Linked DNA regions of Stappia indica. The protein of the gene in region 3 interacts with the protein of the main gene of each other region in a pairwise test. Links are inferred from orthologs where the notes say so. Each region holds a gene or a part of one and is shown on either strand. Other genes may lie near its edges. The genes, in order: hfq, nusG and rho.

Region 1 (5,673 bases), 2.5 Mb from region 3 along the record:
GGTGGTCGGGCGCATCCTCGACGGCCGCGCCCCTCACCCGGCCCTGGCCGTCGACCGCAGCTGGAACCTGGTGCGCGCCAATGCCCCGGCGCTGGCCCTGCTCGACGGCATCGCACCGCACCTGCTCGAGCCCCCGGTCAACGTGCTGAAGGTCAGCCTGCACCCGGACGGCCTTGCCCCGCGCATCCGCAACTACCGCGAATGGCGCGCCCATCTGCTGGAGCGGCTGGGCCGGCAGGCCGACATGTCCGGCGATGGCGAGATTGCCGCGCTGGTGGAGGAACTGGGAGCCTACCCCGTGCCGAGGAGCGCAAAACCGCAGCCGGTGGCAGGCCGCGACAGGCATGCAGGCATCGCCGTGCCGCTGGAATTGCTCGCCGGCGAGACGGTCCTGTCCTTTCTCAGCACGACGACGGTCTTCGGCACCGCGCTCGACATCTTCCTGTCGGAACTGACCATCGAGTGCTTCTTTCCGGCCGACGCGGCGACCGCGGCGGCGATGACGGCGCCTGCCGCAAGCTCTGCCGAGAAGTCCGCGGCCGGGTGATCAGTCGTCGGGGCCCGAGCGCATCCGCTTGATCGCCCCGCGCTGCTTCTTCGCGGCGAGCCGGCGTTCCTTGGAGGCCTTTGTCGGCCGCGTCGCCTTGCGCGGCTTCGGGCGTTCCAGCGCCTTGCGCACCAAGGCGGCGAGACGCTCCAGCGCATCCAGGCGGTTGCGCTCCTGGGTGCGGAACCGGTCGGCCTGGATGAGGATCTCGCCGGCCAGCGTCAGCCGGCTGCCGGCAAGGCGGGAAAGCCGCTCCTTGACGTCCTCGGCGAGCGTCCGGTTGCCCGAAAGGTCGAAACGAAGCTGCACGGCGGTCGCGACCTTGTTGACGTTCTGCCCGCCGGGTCCCGAAGCGCGCACGAAGCTCTCCGACAGGTCGCCGGCCGGGATGCTCACCCCCGGCGCCACCTCCAGATCCATGTCCGCCACTGACGCCATCGCCGTTCCGTTCCGTTTGTCTGTCGCCGCGGGGCATGCGCTTGGAACGCCCCCGGTGCAATGCTATGTCGGTCGCCAGGACCAGATATGAGGGGCGCCAGCGTGACACCGGACCGCGACATCAAGCGACTGATCGAGATCATGGCCGCCCTGCGCACGCCCGGGACCGGCTGCCCCTGGGATCTGGAGCAGGACTTCGCAACGATCGCCCCTTACACGATCGAGGAAGCCTACGAGGTCGCCGACGCGATCCAGCGCGGCGACATGGTCGACCTGCGCGAGGAACTGGGCGACCTGCTCCTGCAGGTGGTCTATCACGCCCGCCTTTCCGAGGAACAGGGGGCTTTCGCCTTTCCCGACGTGGTGGAGGCGATCACCGCCAAGATGATCCGCCGGCATCCGCATGTCTTCGGTGACGACGATGCGCGCTCGGCCGGCATAGCCAAGGGCATGTGGGAGAAGATCAAGCAGCAGGAGAAGCTGGAGCGCGCCAGCGCCCGGGCGGCGGCAGGTCTCGGCGAAGAGCGCCGTCGGTTCCTCGACGACGTGCCGGCGATCTTCCCTGCCCTGACCGAAGCGGAAAAGCTGCAGCGCCGCGCCGCGCGCGTCGGCTTCGACTGGGGCAGCGCCGGTCCCGTGCTCGACAAGATCCGCGAAGAGACCGAGGAACTGGCGAGCGAGATCGCAGCGGAGGACGGCACCACGCCCGACCGCGAGCGCATCGCTGGCGAGATCGGCGACCTCATCTTCGCCGTGGCGAACCTGGCGCGGCATCTCGAAATCGACCCGGAAGAAGCGCTGAAGCGCACCAACCGCAAGTTCCGTCGCCGCTTCGCAGCCATCGAGGACGCCGCCGAAGGCGAAGGCCGCACGCTGGCCGAGATGAGCCTCGACGAGATGGAAACGGTCTGGCAGGCGGCGAAGTCGCAAGACGCCTGAGGCCGCGGCGGCGGACTTCAGTCCGCCGCGTCCTCGTCGATCTCGGTGAAGGCGCCGCGATAGCGGGCGGTGAACTCGCCCTTGCGGCGCTCGCCGACGCGCACGCGCAAGGAGATGCCCTCCTCGCCATCCGTCCGCCGCAGCACATCCGTGTTGCGATAGAGCCAGGCGAGCCCCTCGCCGTCCTCCGGCGCCAGCGTCATCTCGTAGACGAGACTGTCCTCGGCCAGCCGCAGCTCCACCCGCGCCAGAAGATCCGCAACACCCTCGCCGGTCACGGCGGAGACGGCAACAGGGCCCTCGTCGATGCGGTTGGCAGCAAGCAGCGTCTGCCGGTGTTCGTCGGACAGCTTGTCGACCTTGTTCCAGACCTCGATCAGGCGGCTGCTTTGCGCCTGTTCCAGACCCAGGGCATTGAGCGTCGCGGCGACATCGGCGGCCTGGGCCTCGGTATCCTCGTGCGAAATGTCGCGCACATGCAGGATCAGGTCGGCCTCAGTCACCTCCTCCAGCGTCGCCCGGAAGGCGGCGATGAGATGGGTCGGCAGGTCGGAGATGAAGCCGACCGTATCCGACAGGATGACGTCGCGCCCATGCGGCAGCGTCACCCGCCGCAGCGTCGGATCGAGCGTCGCGAACAAGAGGTCCTTGGCGAAGACCTCGGCCTGGGTCAGCCGGTTGAACAGGGTCGACTTGCCGGCATTGGTGTAGCCGACCAGCGCGACGACCGGTTGCGGCACCTTCTTGCGCTTGGCCCGGTGCAGCTCGCGCGTGCGTGTGACCTGCTCCAGATCCTTTTCCAGCCGGTTGATCCGCTCCTGGATCAGGCGCCGGTCGGCCTCGATCTGGGTTTCGCCGGGACCGCCGACGAAACCGAGGCCGCCGCGCTGGCGCTCCAGGTGGGTCCAGGATCGCACAAGCCGGCTTTTCTGCCACTTCAGGTGGGCAAGCTCCACCTGCAGCGTGCCTTCCGCCGTGCTGGCGCGGTCGCCGAAGATCTCGAGAATGAGGCCGGTACGGTCGAGCACCTTGCAGTGCAGCGCTTTTTCCAGGTTGCGCTGCTGGATCGGCGTCAGCGGATGGTCGACGACGACGAGCTCGATCTCCTCCGCCTTCACGATGGCGGCGAGTTCCTCGACCTTGCCGCTGCCGAACAGCGTGCCCGGCTTGGGCGTGGCGACCGTGACGATGCCGCTGGAGACGATCTCGAGGTCGATGGCCGCGGCAAGGCCGATCGCCTCCTCAAGCCGCGCCTCGGGCGAGCGACGAAGCTGGGCACCGCTCTCATCGCGATGGCGGCCGGTGAGCACGGGAACGACCACGGCAGCGCGCGCGCCAGCGGCCCCGCGCGGGCCCTCGAACGGATTGTCCGGTTCCTGCGCGGGTTTGTCCTTCCGATTCGAGCGGGGCTGGTTCTTCAATCAGCCCGCCGTCTTCTCGCCGGTCTCGTCCGGCTCGAACAGCTGCACCGGAGCATTCGGCATCACTGTGGAAATTGCGTGCTTGTAAACAAGCTGTGAGTGTCCGTCGCGGCGCAGAAGAACACAGAAGTTGTCGAACCAGGTCACGACGCCCTGCAGCTTCACGCCATTGATCAAAAAGATCGTCAGCGGGGTCTTCTGCTTGCGTACATGGTTGAGGAAGGTGTCCTGAAGGTTTTGAGCGCGGTCAGCCATGTTTTATTTTTTCCTGCATTCGCATTGTCGTTTATTGGTGCGCCCAGCCGGAAACAAAATCTGCCGCCATGCAGTCCTGCTGCCCGCAGCATTGCGCCCGGCAGATCCGACGTCAAGAGCCCGGGGGAAGACCCTCGGGCGCACGATGCCAGTCTAGCGCATCCTCGTTGCCATTGCTGCCCGTTTATATGACACAGCCTGCCTCAAGTCACACCGCACTGACTTCGGCCGTTTCATGGAACATGCGTCGCAACTCTCGCGTCACCTCGCCGGGATGCCCATTGCCGATCGACTGATCGTCGATCCGCACCACCGGCATCACCACGGTCGTCGCCGCGGTCATGAAGGCTTCCTTGGCCTGCTTCGCCTCTTCCAGGCTGAAGGCCCGCTCCTCGAAAGTGAGGCCGTTGCGCTCGATCATGTCGAGCACGACCTGGCGGGTGATGCCCTTCAGGATGCCGCTTGCGGCCGGCCGCGTCACAAGACAGTTGTCCTTGGTGACGATCCAGGCATTGGTCGAGCCGCCTTCGGTCACCATGCCGTCGCCATCGACGAACCAGGCTTCCTTGGCACCGGCCTCTTTCGCCTTCTGCTTGGCCAAGACGTTCGGCAGCAGGCCGACGGTCTTGATGTCGACGCGCTCCCAGCGGTTCTCCGGTACGGAAATCACCGAGACGCCCTTTTCGGCCAGGGCAGCAGCCGCCGCCGGCTGAGACGAACGCGCCGTCACCACCAGTGCGGGCTCGACGGAGGCCGGCGGGAAGACGTGGTCGCGGCGCGACACGCCGCGCGTCACCTGCATGTAGACGAGGCCGTCGCGCACCTTGTTGCGGCGAACCACCTCGTGCAACACCTGCGACAGCGCCGCCCGGCCCATCGGCATGCGGATCAAGAGCTCGCCCAGCGACCGCTCGAGGCGGTCGAGATGGCGCCGCTCGTCGACGAGATGGCCGTGCCAGATCTCGCAGACCTCGTACACGCCATCGGCGAACTGGTAGCCCCGGTCCTCGATATGAATGGCGGCCTCCGCGTGCCGGACATAGCGTCCGTTCACATATGCGATGCGGCTCATGCTTCCTCCAGTCGATTGCGGAACGCGGCAGCCCGGCCGCGTATCAGAAGAATTCCAGGCTGACGCGGAACATCTGCTCCACCTGCCGCACCCGCTCCGCGATGGCGAAAAGCACGCAGCGGTCATGGGCGCGGATCACGGTCGAGCCGTCCGGCGTGATGACGGTCCCGTCGCGGAAGACTGCGCCGACGCGAATGCCGTCGGGCAGTTCGACCTCCCGCAAGGGCTTGCCGACAAGCGGCGAGGTTTCCAGCGCCTCGGCCTCGATGACCTCGGCCGCGCCGTTCTGCAGGGCATGGACGCCGCGGATACGGCCGCGCCGCACATGCTGCAGGATCTTGGAAATCGTCACTTGCCTCGGATTGACGAAGGCGTCAATGCCGAGCGCATGGGCAAAGGTCGGGTAGCTCGGATTGTTGAGCAGCGCCAGGTTGCGCTTGCAGCCGAGCTTCTTGGCCATGACGCAGGAGAGGATGTTGACCTCGTCCTCGTTGGTCAGCGCGATCAAGGTGTCCGCGTCCTGGATGTCGGCTTCCTTGAGGATGGTCTGGTCGAGCGCGCTGCCATGCAGGATCACGGCGCGCTTCAAGGTGTCGGCGATGCTGAGCGCGCGCTCGCGCGAATGCTCGATGATCTTGACCTTGGCGGCCGACTGGCGCTGCTCCAGCGTGCGCGCGACATAGTGGCCGATATTGCCGCCGCCCGCGATGACGACCCTTGTCGCCTCCGGCTCCTCATGGCCGAAGATCGCCAGCGTCCGCCGCACCTGGTCGCGCCGCGCGACCACATAGACGAGGTCGTCGACGAACAGCGTGTCAGAGCTCTTGGGAACAAAGAGATGATTGCCGCGAAAGACGCCGGTGACCACGGCGCCGAGATCGGGAAACAACTCCGTCAACTGGCGCAGCGGTGTGTTGACCACCGGGCAATCCTCCCGGCAGATCAGGCCGACCACCACCACCTGATCATCGGCAAAACGCACGGTCTCCACCGCGCCCGGC
Region 2 (5,861 bases), 1.8 Mb from region 3 along the record:
GGACAACACCGAGGATCCTGCCCCCTCGCGAGCCATGACGGCGCGGCAAGGACAAACGGTTCGAACCGGTGCGGCCTGAGCCGCGAATTCGGTTCGCACCCGTCTATGCAGGCCCGTTGGGCTTAGACGACCCTGGCCGGAGCCAGACCCGCACCTGCAGTCTCGGACAGGACACCTGCCGTTCCCGGCAGATGATCCGCCCGGCGTTTCCGCCGGACGGAATTCGTGTTCGGCGGCGCGACGCGCGCCCCGCCTGCCTGACTGATCAGGCCGTAACCGTCGACGGGTCGACCTTCAGGCCCGGACCCATGGTCGAGCTGACGGCAACGCGCTTCAGGTAGGTACCCTTGGCGCCCGTCGGCTTGGCCTTGACCACAGCATCGACGATCGCCTTGATGTTCTCGCTCAGCTTGTCGGCCTCGAACGAGGTCTTGCCGACGCCGGCGTGAATGATGCCCGCCTTCTCGACGCGGAACTGCACGGCGCCGCCCTTGGCATCGCGCACTGCAGAGGCGACGTCCGGGGTCACGGTGCCGACCTTCGGGTTCGGCATCAAGCCGCGCGGGCCGAGAACCTTGCCGAGACGGCCGACGAGCGGCATCATGTCCGGCGTGGCGATGCAGCGATCGAAATCGATCTTGCCGCCCTGGACCTCGTTGACCAGCTCCTCGGCGCCGACGATGTCGGCACCGGCAGCCTTGGCCTCATCGGCCTTGTCGCCGCGGGCAAACACCGCGACGCGGACCGTCTTGCCCGTGCCGTTCGGCAGCACGCAGACGCCGCGGACCATCTGGTCGGCGTGACGCGGGTCGACACCGAGATTGATGGCGATTTCGACGGACTCGTCGAACTTGGCGGTTGCCCGCTCCTTGACCAGCGTCAGCGCCTCGTCGAGGGCGTAGAGCTTGTTGCGGTCGATGCCCTCGCGGGCAGACTTGATGCGCTTTCCAACCTTCGCCATCGTCTTACTCCGTGACCTCGAGACCCATGGACCGCGCCGAGCCCTCGACCATCAGCATGGCCGCCTCGACGTCGTTCGCGTTCAGGTCCTTCATCTTCGCTTCCGCGATCTCGCGGACCTGGTCACGGGTGACCTTGCCGACGAAGCCGCCCTTGCCCGGGGTCTTCGAACCCGACTTCAGGCCCGAGGCCTTCTTCAGGAAGAAGGCGACCGGAGCCGTCTTCACCTGGAAGGTGAAGGAGCGGTCGGAGTAATAGGTGATCACGGTCGGGCACGGGGTGCCCTTCTCGATATCCTGGGTCTGCGCGTTGAACGCCTTGCAGAACTCCATGATGTTGAGGCCGCGCTGACCAAGCGCCGGACCGATCGGCGGCGACGGGGTCGCGGAGCCGGCCGGCACCTGCAGCTTGATGTAACCTTCGATTTTCTTCGCCATTCGTATCTCCAACTGGCGCTGCCGGATAACCGGCGTCTTCAGATCAGGTGGTGCAGCCGCAACGCGTCCGGCGAATGGAGCGCGTCAGACCTCCCACCAGGGAGCGGGGAACGTCCCCGTCAACCCGCCTTTCGGCGGAAACCGGCGACAGATCGCCGGCAACTGCCCCGCCCGCCGATGGTAAACGGCGAACGCGGCAAACGGCCCGGAATGCCGAACGGCAAGTCCCGGACCGTAAAAAATCAGAGCTTCTCGACCTGACCGTATTCCAGCTCGACCGGGGTCGCGCGACCGAAGATCGACACCGCGACCTTGAGGCGGGCCCGCTCGTCGTCCACTTCCTCGACAAGGCCGGAGAAAGAGGCGAACGGACCGTCCGAGACGCGAACCTGCTCGCCGATCTCGAAGCTGATGGACGGCTTCGGGCGCTCCACGCCTTCCTGCACCTGGTGCAGGATGCGCATCGCCTCGGAATCCGAAATCGGCACAGGCTTCTGATCCGCGCCCAGGAACCCGGTGACCTTCGGCGTGTTCTTGATCAGGTGGAATGCCTCATTGGTCATTTCCATCTTGACCAGCACGTAGCCCGGGAAGAACTTGCGCTCGGCGTCGACCTTGCGGCCACGCCGCACTTCCACGACCTTTTCCGTCGGAACGAGAATCTCTTCGAAAAGATCCTCAAGCCCCTGCTGCTGCGCTTTTTCCCGAATCGCGTCCGCCACCTTCTTCTCGAAATTCGAGTAGGCGTGGACGATATACCAACGCTTGGCCATAATCCCTCAAGCCGATTGTGTACCGGACTCCGCTCAGTTGCCGAGACCCAGGAGCAAGCCGATACCCTGACCCATCAGCCAGTCGGCGAGCAAAAAGAAGATGGCGGCGAGGAACACCATGATGAACACCATGACGGTGGTCACAGCGGTCTCCCTGCGCGTAGGCCACGTCACCTTCGACGTTTCCTTGCGAACTTCGTCGATGAACGTGAAAGGATTCGATTTCGCCATTCAACTGCCGGTCTTTTCACGACACACAGGCGCGCGGAATCATCCACGCGCCTTGGTCGAAAGCTCTAATTAAGGCCTAATGGCCCGTCGATCAAGAGCAAAGGTGGCAGGGGCGGAGGGACTCGAACCCCCGGCCCTCGGTTTTGGAGACCGATGCTCTACCAACTGAGCTACACCCCTAGACCTTTCGCGACCTGACTTAGATAACTTTCCCCGCCGCTTCAAGCGCGAAATGCACCTTCCGGCAAATTATTCACATCCTTGCAGTTTTTCGCCCCGCCCGACCGGGCTCGCCGGGAGTAGGAAACAAAAAAAGGCGCCGCCCGGAGGCGACGCCCTTGAACCCAGGACGGAACGGATCACCCGTTCCGCCATGTTGGTTACTTGATGATGGAGGCGACGACGCCGGCGCCGACGGTACGGCCGCCCTCGCGGATAGCGAAGCGCAGACCCTCTTCCATCGCGATCGGCACGATCAGCTCAACCTCGACCGACACGTTGTCGCCCGGCATCACCATCTCCGTGCCTTCCGGCAGCGTCACCACGCCCGTCACGTCCGTCGTGCGGAAGTAGAACTGCGGACGGTAGTTGGTGAAGAACGGAGTATGGCGACCACCCTCTTCCTTCGTCAGGATGTAGGCCTCGGCCTTGAACTTCGTGTGCGGCGTCACCGAACCCGGCTTGCAAAGAACCTGGCCGCGCTCCACGTCCTCGCGGCCGACGCCGCGGATCAGAGCACCGATGTTGTCGCCGGCCTGGCCCTGGTCCAGAAGCTTGCGGAACATCTCGACGCCGGTAACCGTCGTCTTCTTGGTGTCGCGGATGCCGACGATCTCGACTTCCTCGCCGACCTTCACGATGCCGCGCTCGACGCGGCCGGTCACCACCGTGCCGCGGCCCGAGATCGAGAACACGTCCTCGATCGGCATCAGGAACGGCATGTCGACCGGACGCTCCGGCGTCGGGATGTAGTCGTCGACCGCAGCCATCAGCTCGCGGATCTTCGTCTCGCCGATCGCCTCGTCGCGGCCCTCAAGGGCGGCAAGAGCCGAACCGGCAACGATCGGAATGTCGTCGCCCGGGAACTCGTAGGACGAAAGCAGCTCGCGCACTTCCATCTCGACCAGCTCGAGCAGCTCCGCGTCGTCGACCTGGTCGACCTTGTTCAGGAACACCACCAGAGCCGGAACGCCGACCTGACGGGCCAGAAGGATGTGCTCGCGGGTCTGCGGCATCGGGCCGTCGGCCGCCGAGCAGACCAGGATCGCGCCGTCCATCTGCGCCGCACCCGTGATCATGTTCTTCACGTAGTCGGCGTGACCCGGGCAGTCCACGTGGGCGTAGTGACGCGCTTCCGTCTCGTACTCAACGTGAGCCGTCGAGATCGTGATGCCGCGTGCACGCTCCTCGGGAGCCGCGTCGATCATGTCGTACGCCTTGAACTCGCCGAAGAACTTCGTGATCGCCGCCGTCAGCGTCGTCTTGCCATGGTCGACGTGGCCGATCGTGCCAATGTTCACGTGCGGCTTCGTCCGCTCAAACTTTGCTTTCGCCATCGGCGTCGCTCTCTGTTAACTTGCGGTTAAGTCCATCATTTCGATCAAGACCCGACCGCCCCAGGGCGGTGGATGCTAAGCAGGGCATGCGCGTTTGTCGTAAAGCCTGGTCAGGAGCAGCAGCGTCACTCGAAAAGTGGAGCGGGTGAAGGGAATCGAACCCTCGTCATCAGCTTGGAAGGCTGCTGCTCTACCATTGAGCTACACCCGCCGCCTGCCGCAAGGGGGGATGGTGGAGGAGGTTGGATTCGAACCAACGTAGGCCAAGCCAACGGATTTACAGTCCGTCCCCTTTAACCACTCGGGCACTCCTCCGTTTCACCGCCCTGTCGCCGAAGCATCCTGGATGGCTTCACGAAAACGCCCCGCGAAACAATCGCGAGGCCGCTCCCGTGGCGCGTGTTATGTAGAACCGGCATGGGGGTGTCAACACCCATTTATAGCCTTTGGACACAAAAACGACCGCCCGTCCGGCAGCGGTTTCTCCTTGCCGGCGGATCACCTTGCGGATAATCGCTCGCTCATGACACGACCCGACACACCGGCCGGCCCGTCCGGCACCTCCACCAGCTCCGAAGACACCGGCGCTCCCACGCCTGCGCGTTCCCGCAGCAAGCCCCCGCATGGATCAGGAGGCGGCCAACGGGATTACAAGGACGGCAAAGGCCGGGGCGCCAAGGGCGGCTTCAGAAAGGGCGGCGGCAAGCAGTCGGTTCAGGGCGCCGCGCATGAAGGCGAGGGACGCCGTCCGTTCGCCAGGGTGCGCCCGCGCTCGTCGCGCGAGGAAGACGCAGCAGAGGGGCCGGTCCTCCTCTATGGCCTCCATACGATCGAGGCGGCGTTCCGCAATTCCGACCGCCGCCGCCACCGGCTGCTGGCGACCGAGAACGCCCAGCGCCGCCTGACCGAGCGCGGAATTTCCTTCGACGTTCCTGTGGAAACCGTCAATCCGCGGCAGCTCGACCACCTCGTCGGGCGTGACGCGGTGCACCAGGGCGCCGTCCTGGAAGCCGATCCCCTGCCCGCCTTCGGTCCGCGCGACCTTGCCAGGGCCCGGCTCGTGCTGGCGCTCGATCAGGTGACCGACCCGCATAATGTCGGGGCGATTCTGCGCTCCGCCGTGGCGCTTGCCGCCGATGCGGTGGTGACGACCGAGCGGCACGCCCCGGAAGAAGGCTCCGTGCTGGCGAAATCCGCCTCCGGCGCGCTCGACATGGTCCGCCATGTGCGCGTGAAGAACATGGCGCGCTTCGTTACCGAGATGCGCGAGGCCGGCTTCCAGGCCGTCGCCCTCGACAGCGAGGGGCCGGCGCGTCTGGAAGAGACGGACCTCGGCGACAAGGTGCTGCTGGTGCTCGGTTCGGAAGGAAAAGGCGTGCGCCAGGGCGTGCGCGAGGCGTGCGACGCCCTCGCCCGGCTCGACATGCCCGGCGCCATCGCCTCGCTCAACGTCTCCAATGCGGCGGTGCTGGCCCTTTACGTCACTCGGGGGAAAATGGGCCTGTAAGCCCATTTTCCGCTCCAGCGAGTCCGACGCCCTCCGAAAAACTACCGTCCTGACAATTTGTGCGTTAATTCTTGACTCAATAACTCAAGTTAAATATTTGCCAGCTTCAGGCGCTTGAGCGCCCTAGCCAGCTTTTGCGCGAGCCACCCTCTCTTCCCCCCAACTCACAACAATCTTTGAGGGCCCCATCGTGCAAAATGCAAAGAAGCGCGCCGCGATCAGCGGCGTCGCAACGATCGTGCTTGCCCTGCCGGCAGCCTCCTTCGCCCAGTCGCAGGCACCCGCCGTCTCTCCCGCGACATTGGCCGACGAACAGGCGCGAGCCGCCGCGAGCACCCAGGCGTCCGACAGCCCCGCGACCGACAAGCCGGCGCAAGCCACGAGCCTCAGAAGGCTC
Region 3 (5,788 bases):
GCGCTGGTTAGTGTGGTCAAACCGGCCCTTTCGAGGCCACGTCCGCAAAACCATGCCCGAAGCGAAAAAACAATCAACACTGCACAGGCGAGCAGGAGCCGGAGACGGAAGGATCGCCGATTGCGGGGAAAACCGAAGTGTTCTTCCGCCGTCCCCAGCTTGTTCGACGCTGCCTTAAAGGTTAACAGATGGTTAACAAAACTCCAGCTGCCTGTTTTTTATCGGAAATTCGGGTTATCACCACGATGGGTAAAAGGGCTTATGCCCGAAACCCCTCGACAGGCGGTGAGCGAACAGGTCATGTGGAGCCGTGTCGACAACCGATAATCCCGGTTGTCCAGTGCCAAACAAAAACAACAGAATCCTATTTCAAGGATTCTTTTCTTTTTTAAAGGGGGTCTCGTGTCTCAGACGGCGTCGCGACGGATCATGCAGGTGCTGGCCGGCGAAAGGCTCTGGCCGCCCCCGGTCTGGATGATGAGACAGGCCGGACGGTATCTCCCCGAGTACCGTGCCACCCGTTCAAAAAGAGTTAACTTTCTTGAATTTTGTTACGACATAGAGCTTGCAACCGAAGTCACTTTGCAGCCCATCCGGCGCTACGGCTTCGACGCGGCGATTCTCTTCTCGGATATCTTCGTGGTTCCCGATGCGCTCGGATATCCCGTTCGCTTCGAGGAAGGGCGCGGACCGGTGCTGGAACCGCTCAGCGACCGGCTCGTCGGCAAGCTCGACCAGAAACGGGCGGTCGGCCATCTCGATCCCGTCATCGAGATCGTCTCGCGGTTGCGCCGGGAACTCCCGGAAGAGGTGACGCTGCTGGGCTTCTGCGGAGCCCCGTGGACGGTCGCCTGCTATTCCGTGGCCGGGCACACCACCCAGGAGCAGACCGCCGCCAGGATCGGCGCCTATCGCGATCCGGAGCTGATGCAGGCCTTCATCGACCAGCTGGTCACGGCCTCCATCGATTATCTGGTGCGGCAGCTGAAGGCCGGCGCCGATGCGGTGCAGATCTTCGACACCTGGGCCGGCGTTCTCGACGATGCCGGTTTCCGCCGCTGGTCGATCGCCCCGACGCGGGCGATCGTCGAGGGCGTGCGTGCAGCCGTGCCGGGCGCGAAGATCATCGGGTTCCCCAAGGCATCGGCCGCGCGGCTCGCCGATTACATCGCCGGGACCGGCGTCGATGCGGTCGGCCTCGACTGGACCGTGCCGGGCGCGCTTGCCCGCGAGGTGCAGAAGCTGGTTCCCGTGCAGGGCAATCTCGACCCGATGCGGCTGGTTGCCGGCGGGCAGGCGCTGGACGAGGGTGTCGACCAGGTGCTTGCGACACTTGGACAGGGTCCGCTGATCTTCAATCTGGGGCATGGAGTGACACCGGATGCGGATCCGGAGAACGTGGCGCGGATGATCGAACGTGTGCGCCGGGCCCCGGACCCGTTTGAGGCGTCCTGACGTCTGCCACGGCCTGTCCGTGGCAGTGTTCCCCCTGGAAACGGATGATCCATGCTCTATCTATGGCTGAAGGTTCTGCACATCATCTCGGTCATCGCCTGGATGGCCGCGATGTTCTACCTGCCGCGGCTTTTCGTCTATCACGCGGAAGCGGGACCGGGGACGCCGCAGAGCGAGACCTTCAAGGTCATGGAGCGGCGCCTGCTCAAGGCGATCATGACGCCGGCGATGATCTCGTCCTGGATCTTCGGCCTGTGGGTCGCCTATGAGGGCGGGTTCTTCTCGTCCGGATGGCTGCATGCCAAGCTGACGCTGGTTCTCGTGATGAGCGGTTTGCACGGTTACCTTGCGCGCTGCGTGCGCCAATTTGCCGCGGATGCCAACACGCACAGCTCTCGCCACTATCGCATCGTCAACGAAGTGCCGACCGTACTTATGGTTCTGATCGTGATTCTGGTGGTGATCAAGCCGTTTTGAGCGGTTAACCTGTCATAACCCTGCGTCGGGCGGAGACGGATAGTCTTGCGCCCGACGTGACAATAGTGCGAGCACTCGACGAATGGTGCTTGCCCTGCCGAATTTAAAAATGTAGATTCCCTCAACCTCACATCCTGCGGGCATGGTGTTGGCGAAGTTCCGGAGCGGCGGTCTTGACCCGCGCAGGCAACCGGAGCCGTAGAAGCACCAGGTCGGAACGACAGCTCCGATTGTCGACCCGCAGCCATTCCCTTTTCCTGATGATCCGGTCTGCCCATATGCGGCGCGGGATCACTCGCATCTCCTCCTCCACCCCTCTAGCAGAAGACCATCCATTGCCCATGCGGGAAATGAAACTCTCAGATCTGAAGATCAAGACGCCGACCGAACTCCTCGCTTTTGCGGAGGAGCATGAGGTCGAGAACGCCAGCACCATGCGCAAGCAGGAGCTGATGTTCGCCATCCTCAAGCAACTGGCTGCCCAGGACGTCGACATTATCGGCGAGGGCGTCGTCGAAGTGTTGCAGGACGGTTTCGGTTTTCTGCGTTCGCCGGACGCGAACTATCTGCCGGGCCCGGACGACATCTACATCTCGCCGTCGCAGATCCGCCGCTTCTCGCTGCGAACCGGCGACACGGTCGAAGGCGAGATCCGCAGTCCCAAGGAAGGCGAGCGCTATTTCGCGCTGCTCAAGGTCAACAAGATCAACTTCGAAGACCCGGAGAAGGCGCGCCACAAGGTCCACTTCGACAACCTGACCCCGCTCTATCCGGATGAGCGGCTGAAGATGGAAGTCGAGACCCCGGCCGGCAGCAAGGATCTGTCGTCGCGGGTCATCGACCTGGTCGCCCCGCTCGGCAAGGGCCAACGCGGCCTGATCACCGCGCCGCCGCGGACCGGCAAGACGGTGTTCCTGCAGAACATCGCCAAGTCCATCACCACCAACCATCCCGAATGCTACCTGATCGTGCTGCTCATCGACGAGCGGCCGGAGGAAGTCACGGACATGCAGCGCACGGTGAACGGCGAAGTGGTGTCCTCCACCTTCGACGAACCGGCAGTGCGTCACGTGCAGGTGGCGGAGATGGTCATCGAGAAGGCCAAGCGTCTCGTCGAGCATGGCCGCGACGTGGTCATCCTGCTGGACTCGATCACCCGCCTCGGCCGCGCCTACAACACCGTCGTCCCGTCCTCGGGCAAGGTGCTGACCGGCGGTGTCGACGCCAACGCCCTGCAGCGGCCGAAGCGCTTCTTCGGTGCGGCCCGTAACATCGAGGAGGGCGGCTCGCTGACGATCATCGCTACCGCCCTGATCGATACCGGTAGCCGCATGGACGAGGTCATCTTCGAAGAGTTCAAGGGCACCGGCAACTCCGAGATCATCCTGGACCGGAAGATCTCCGACAAGCGCGTGTTCCCGGCCATCGACATCCAGCGCTCCGGCACCCGCAAGGAAGAGCTGCTGGTCGAGCCGGTGAACCTGAAGAAGATGTTCGTCCTGCGCCGCATCCTCAACCCGATGGGGACGGTCGACGCTATCGAGTTCCTGCTCGACAAGCTGCGCCAGACCAAGTCGAACGACGACTTCTTCGACAGCATGAACACCTGACGGACGGGCGCGGGGACCTCGCGCCTTTCCATGGGATTCACGTGAAACACCCGCGAGCGGCGACAGCTCTCGCGGGTGTTGCTTTTTGAGGTGCAGATGTTTCACGTGAATCAGGTCGATTCGGAGGTGCAACGATGACGGACCAGCTGGAAGATCCGAGCGAGGTCGCCCCGGTGATCGAGACGGACCGCCTGCTGCTGAGACCCTGGGCGGATGAAGACCGCGAGGCTTTCGCCGCGCTCAATGCCGATCCGGAGGTGATGCGCTATTTTCCGTCCACTCTCGACCGGGCGGAAAGCGATGCCTTGCTGGATACAGCGCGCCAGCGAAGCCGTGAGGACGGAATCTGTTTCCAGCCGGTGGTGGTGAAGGAAAGCGGGTCGTTCATCGGCTTCGTCGGCCTCAACCGGCCGCGCCACGCGCTGCCTTTTGCGCCTTGCGTCGAGATTGGCTGGCGACTGGCCCGGTCGGCCTGGGGCCATGGCTATGCCAGCGAGGCTGCGCGGGCGTGGCTTCGATTCGGATTCGAAACCCTCAACCTCGGCGAGATCGTCTCCTTTACCACGGTAACGAACACGCCCTCGCGGCGGGTGATGGAGCGTCTCGGCATGCAGCGGGACCAGGAGGGCGACTTCGACCATCCCGCACTCGACCCGGGGCACCCGCTCGTTCGTCATGTCCTCTACAGGCTTCGGGTCTCGAGCTGGCGTGAGCGTCAGGCGGGAAGTTGATCGGCATCGGCGCTAGATCGCGCCGGTGCCACGCCCCATGAGCTGCAGTAGGGCTGCCTCCAAGTCTGCCGCATCGGTGACGGGCGCACTGCAGGCGCCGTGGCGGCAGAGATAGAGGGTCGGCCTGCCGTCCCTGGCGGTCTTGCCATGCATCGGATGGCCTGAGGGGAAGGCATGCCCGGCCGGGACTTCAAGCCGGATGACAGCGGGGTCGGCGAGGCTCGCCACCGCGCGGCGCAAGGCCATCGCGCCATCCGATGCGTCGCCCTCGATCGGCACCACCAGAACCGCCAGCAAGGCGTTGACGCTCGTATCCATGGCGCTGAGCAGGCTGGCCGTGCCGAAGACATTGCCTGCGATCTCCGATCCGAACCGGGCGAGAATAGCGTCGGACCGGGCCTGCGCCGTCTCGTCCCCGGTCAGATGCCAGAGCCGATGCAGCGCTTCCGCAGCAACGCCGTTGGCGTTCGGCACGGCCTCGTCCATCGGAGAGAGGGGACGCAGGATGACGTCGCCGGCATCCACGGACGACAGGTGATAGCCGCCACCTTCTGCGGCAAAGTCCCGATCCAGCTGCGCGGCCAGGTCCCTTGCGTCGGCGAGAAACCGATTCGCCTCCGATATGGCAGGAGAGGTTTCGGCAAGCGTGATCGCGGCCTTCATCATTGCGGCGAGATCGCTGGCAAAGCCGGGACGGGTCGACCGGCCGGCGCGCCAGGCATGAGCCATGCGGCCGGTTTCGTCGCGCATCTCGTCCATGACGAAGCGATAGGCGCCAAGGGCGAGCCGCCGCCACGATTCACGTGAAACACCCGCGATGCGGAAGATGTACTCGGCCTCGGCAAGGGCGCCGATCATCAGCCCGTTCCAGTCCGCCAGCACCTTGTCGTCGCGCCCCGGACGAACCCGTGCCTCGCGTGCGGCGAGGAGGGCACGGCGGGTACCGGTGAAGCGGGCAAGCGCATCGCCGACATCGTCCTCCGGCGGTGCCAGCCGGTTGGGGATGTTGGAGCCCTCGAAGTTGCCCGGGACGGTGATGTCGTAGGCCTCGCAGAAGAGCAGGCACTCTTCCGTCTCGCCGAGAACCGCCGCCACCTCGTCCGGCGTCCAGACGTAGAAGCGGCCTTCCTCTCCCTCGCTGTCGGCATCGAGGCTGGCGGCGAAGGCGGGGCCGTTCATCATCTCGCGCTGCAGCCATCCCGCCGTCTCGTCGAGTCGGGTCCGGAACAGTTCGGCGACGCCCGGTGCCAGGCCGGGGAGGGCGAGCGCCCGGGCCAGATGGGAGATGTATTGCGCATTGTCGTAGAGCATCTTCTCGAAATGCGGCACGAGCCAGCGCTCGTCGACGGAGTAGCGGGCAAGGCCGCCGCCGATATGGTCGTAGATGCCGCCATTGCTCATGCGCTCAAGGGTGAGGAGACAGGTGCGCAGGGTCTCGGCGTCGCCGGTGCGCAGGCCGGTGCGCCAGACGAGTTCGCTGACGCAGGCCTGCGGGAACTTCGGGGCGCCGCGGAT

What was found.
Region 1: the proteins of rho (region 3) and hfq interact in binary tests that used the Escherichia coli proteins (3 or more experiments, as listed by UniProt). The link is inferred for Stappia indica from one-to-one orthologs.
Region 2: the proteins of rho (region 3) and nusG interact in binary tests that used the Escherichia coli proteins (3 or more experiments, as listed by UniProt). The link is inferred for Stappia indica from one-to-one orthologs.

Annotation. Positions count from the first base shown.
Region 1 is NZ_CP046908.1:286,804-292,476, forward strand. Bases 1,974-4,728 are described here. They hold hfq (RNA chaperone Hfq), read right to left. Parts: upstream 3,601-4,728; coding sequence 3,346-3,600; downstream 1,974-3,345. Other genes in these bases: hflX (GTPase HflX), read right to left, coding at 1,974-3,345; GH266_RS01400 (D-amino-acid transaminase), read right to left, coding at 3,809-4,672; trkA (Trk system potassium transporter TrkA), read right to left, coding at 4,716-4,728. Outside these bases: GH266_RS01375 (helix-turn-helix domain-containing protein), read left to right, coding at 1-547; alternative ribosome rescue aminoacyl-tRNA hydrolase ArfB, read right to left, coding at 548-967; mazG (nucleoside triphosphate pyrophosphohydrolase), read left to right, coding at 1,088-1,924; more of hflX, read right to left, coding at 1,942-1,973; more of trkA, read right to left, coding at 4,729-5,673. UniProt on the Escherichia coli protein: RNA chaperone that binds small regulatory RNA (sRNAs) and mRNAs to facilitate mRNA translational regulation in response to envelope stress, environmental stress and changes in metabolite concentrations.
Region 2 is NZ_CP046908.1:1,035,212-1,041,072, forward strand. The notes cover bases 406-3,348. They hold nusG (transcription termination/antitermination protein NusG), read right to left. Parts: upstream 2,171-3,348; coding sequence 1,640-2,170; downstream 406-1,639. Other genes in these bases: rplA (50S ribosomal protein L1), read right to left, coding at 406-961; rplK (50S ribosomal protein L11), read right to left, coding at 966-1,397; secE (preprotein translocase subunit SecE), read right to left, coding at 2,204-2,401; tuf (elongation factor Tu), read right to left, coding at 2,782-3,348. Also shown: more of rplA, read right to left, coding at 266-405; more of tuf, read right to left, coding at 3,349-3,957; GH266_RS04905 (TrmH family RNA methyltransferase), read left to right, coding at 4,481-5,464; GH266_RS04910 (TonB-dependent receptor), read left to right, coding at 5,655-5,861. UniProt on the Escherichia coli protein: Part of the processive rRNA transcription and antitermination complex (rrnTAC). The complex forms an RNA-chaperone ring around the RNA exit tunnel of RNA polymerase (RNAP).
Region 3 is NZ_CP046908.1:2,808,570-2,814,357, reverse strand. The notes cover bases 1,538-4,407. They hold rho (transcription termination factor Rho), read left to right. Parts: upstream 1,538-2,273; coding sequence 2,274-3,542; downstream 3,543-4,407. Other genes in these bases: GH266_RS13230 (thioredoxin domain-containing protein), read right to left, coding at 4,286-4,407; GH266_RS13235 (GNAT family N-acetyltransferase), read left to right, coding at 3,677-4,273; hemJ (protoporphyrinogen oxidase HemJ), read left to right, coding at 1,538-1,932. In the rest of the region: hemE (uroporphyrinogen decarboxylase), read left to right, coding at 430-1,455; more of hemJ, read left to right, coding at 1,507-1,537; more of GH266_RS13230, read right to left, coding at 4,408-5,788. UniProt on the Escherichia coli protein: Facilitates transcription termination by a mechanism that involves Rho binding to the nascent RNA, activation of Rho's RNA-dependent ATPase activity, and release of the mRNA from the DNA template.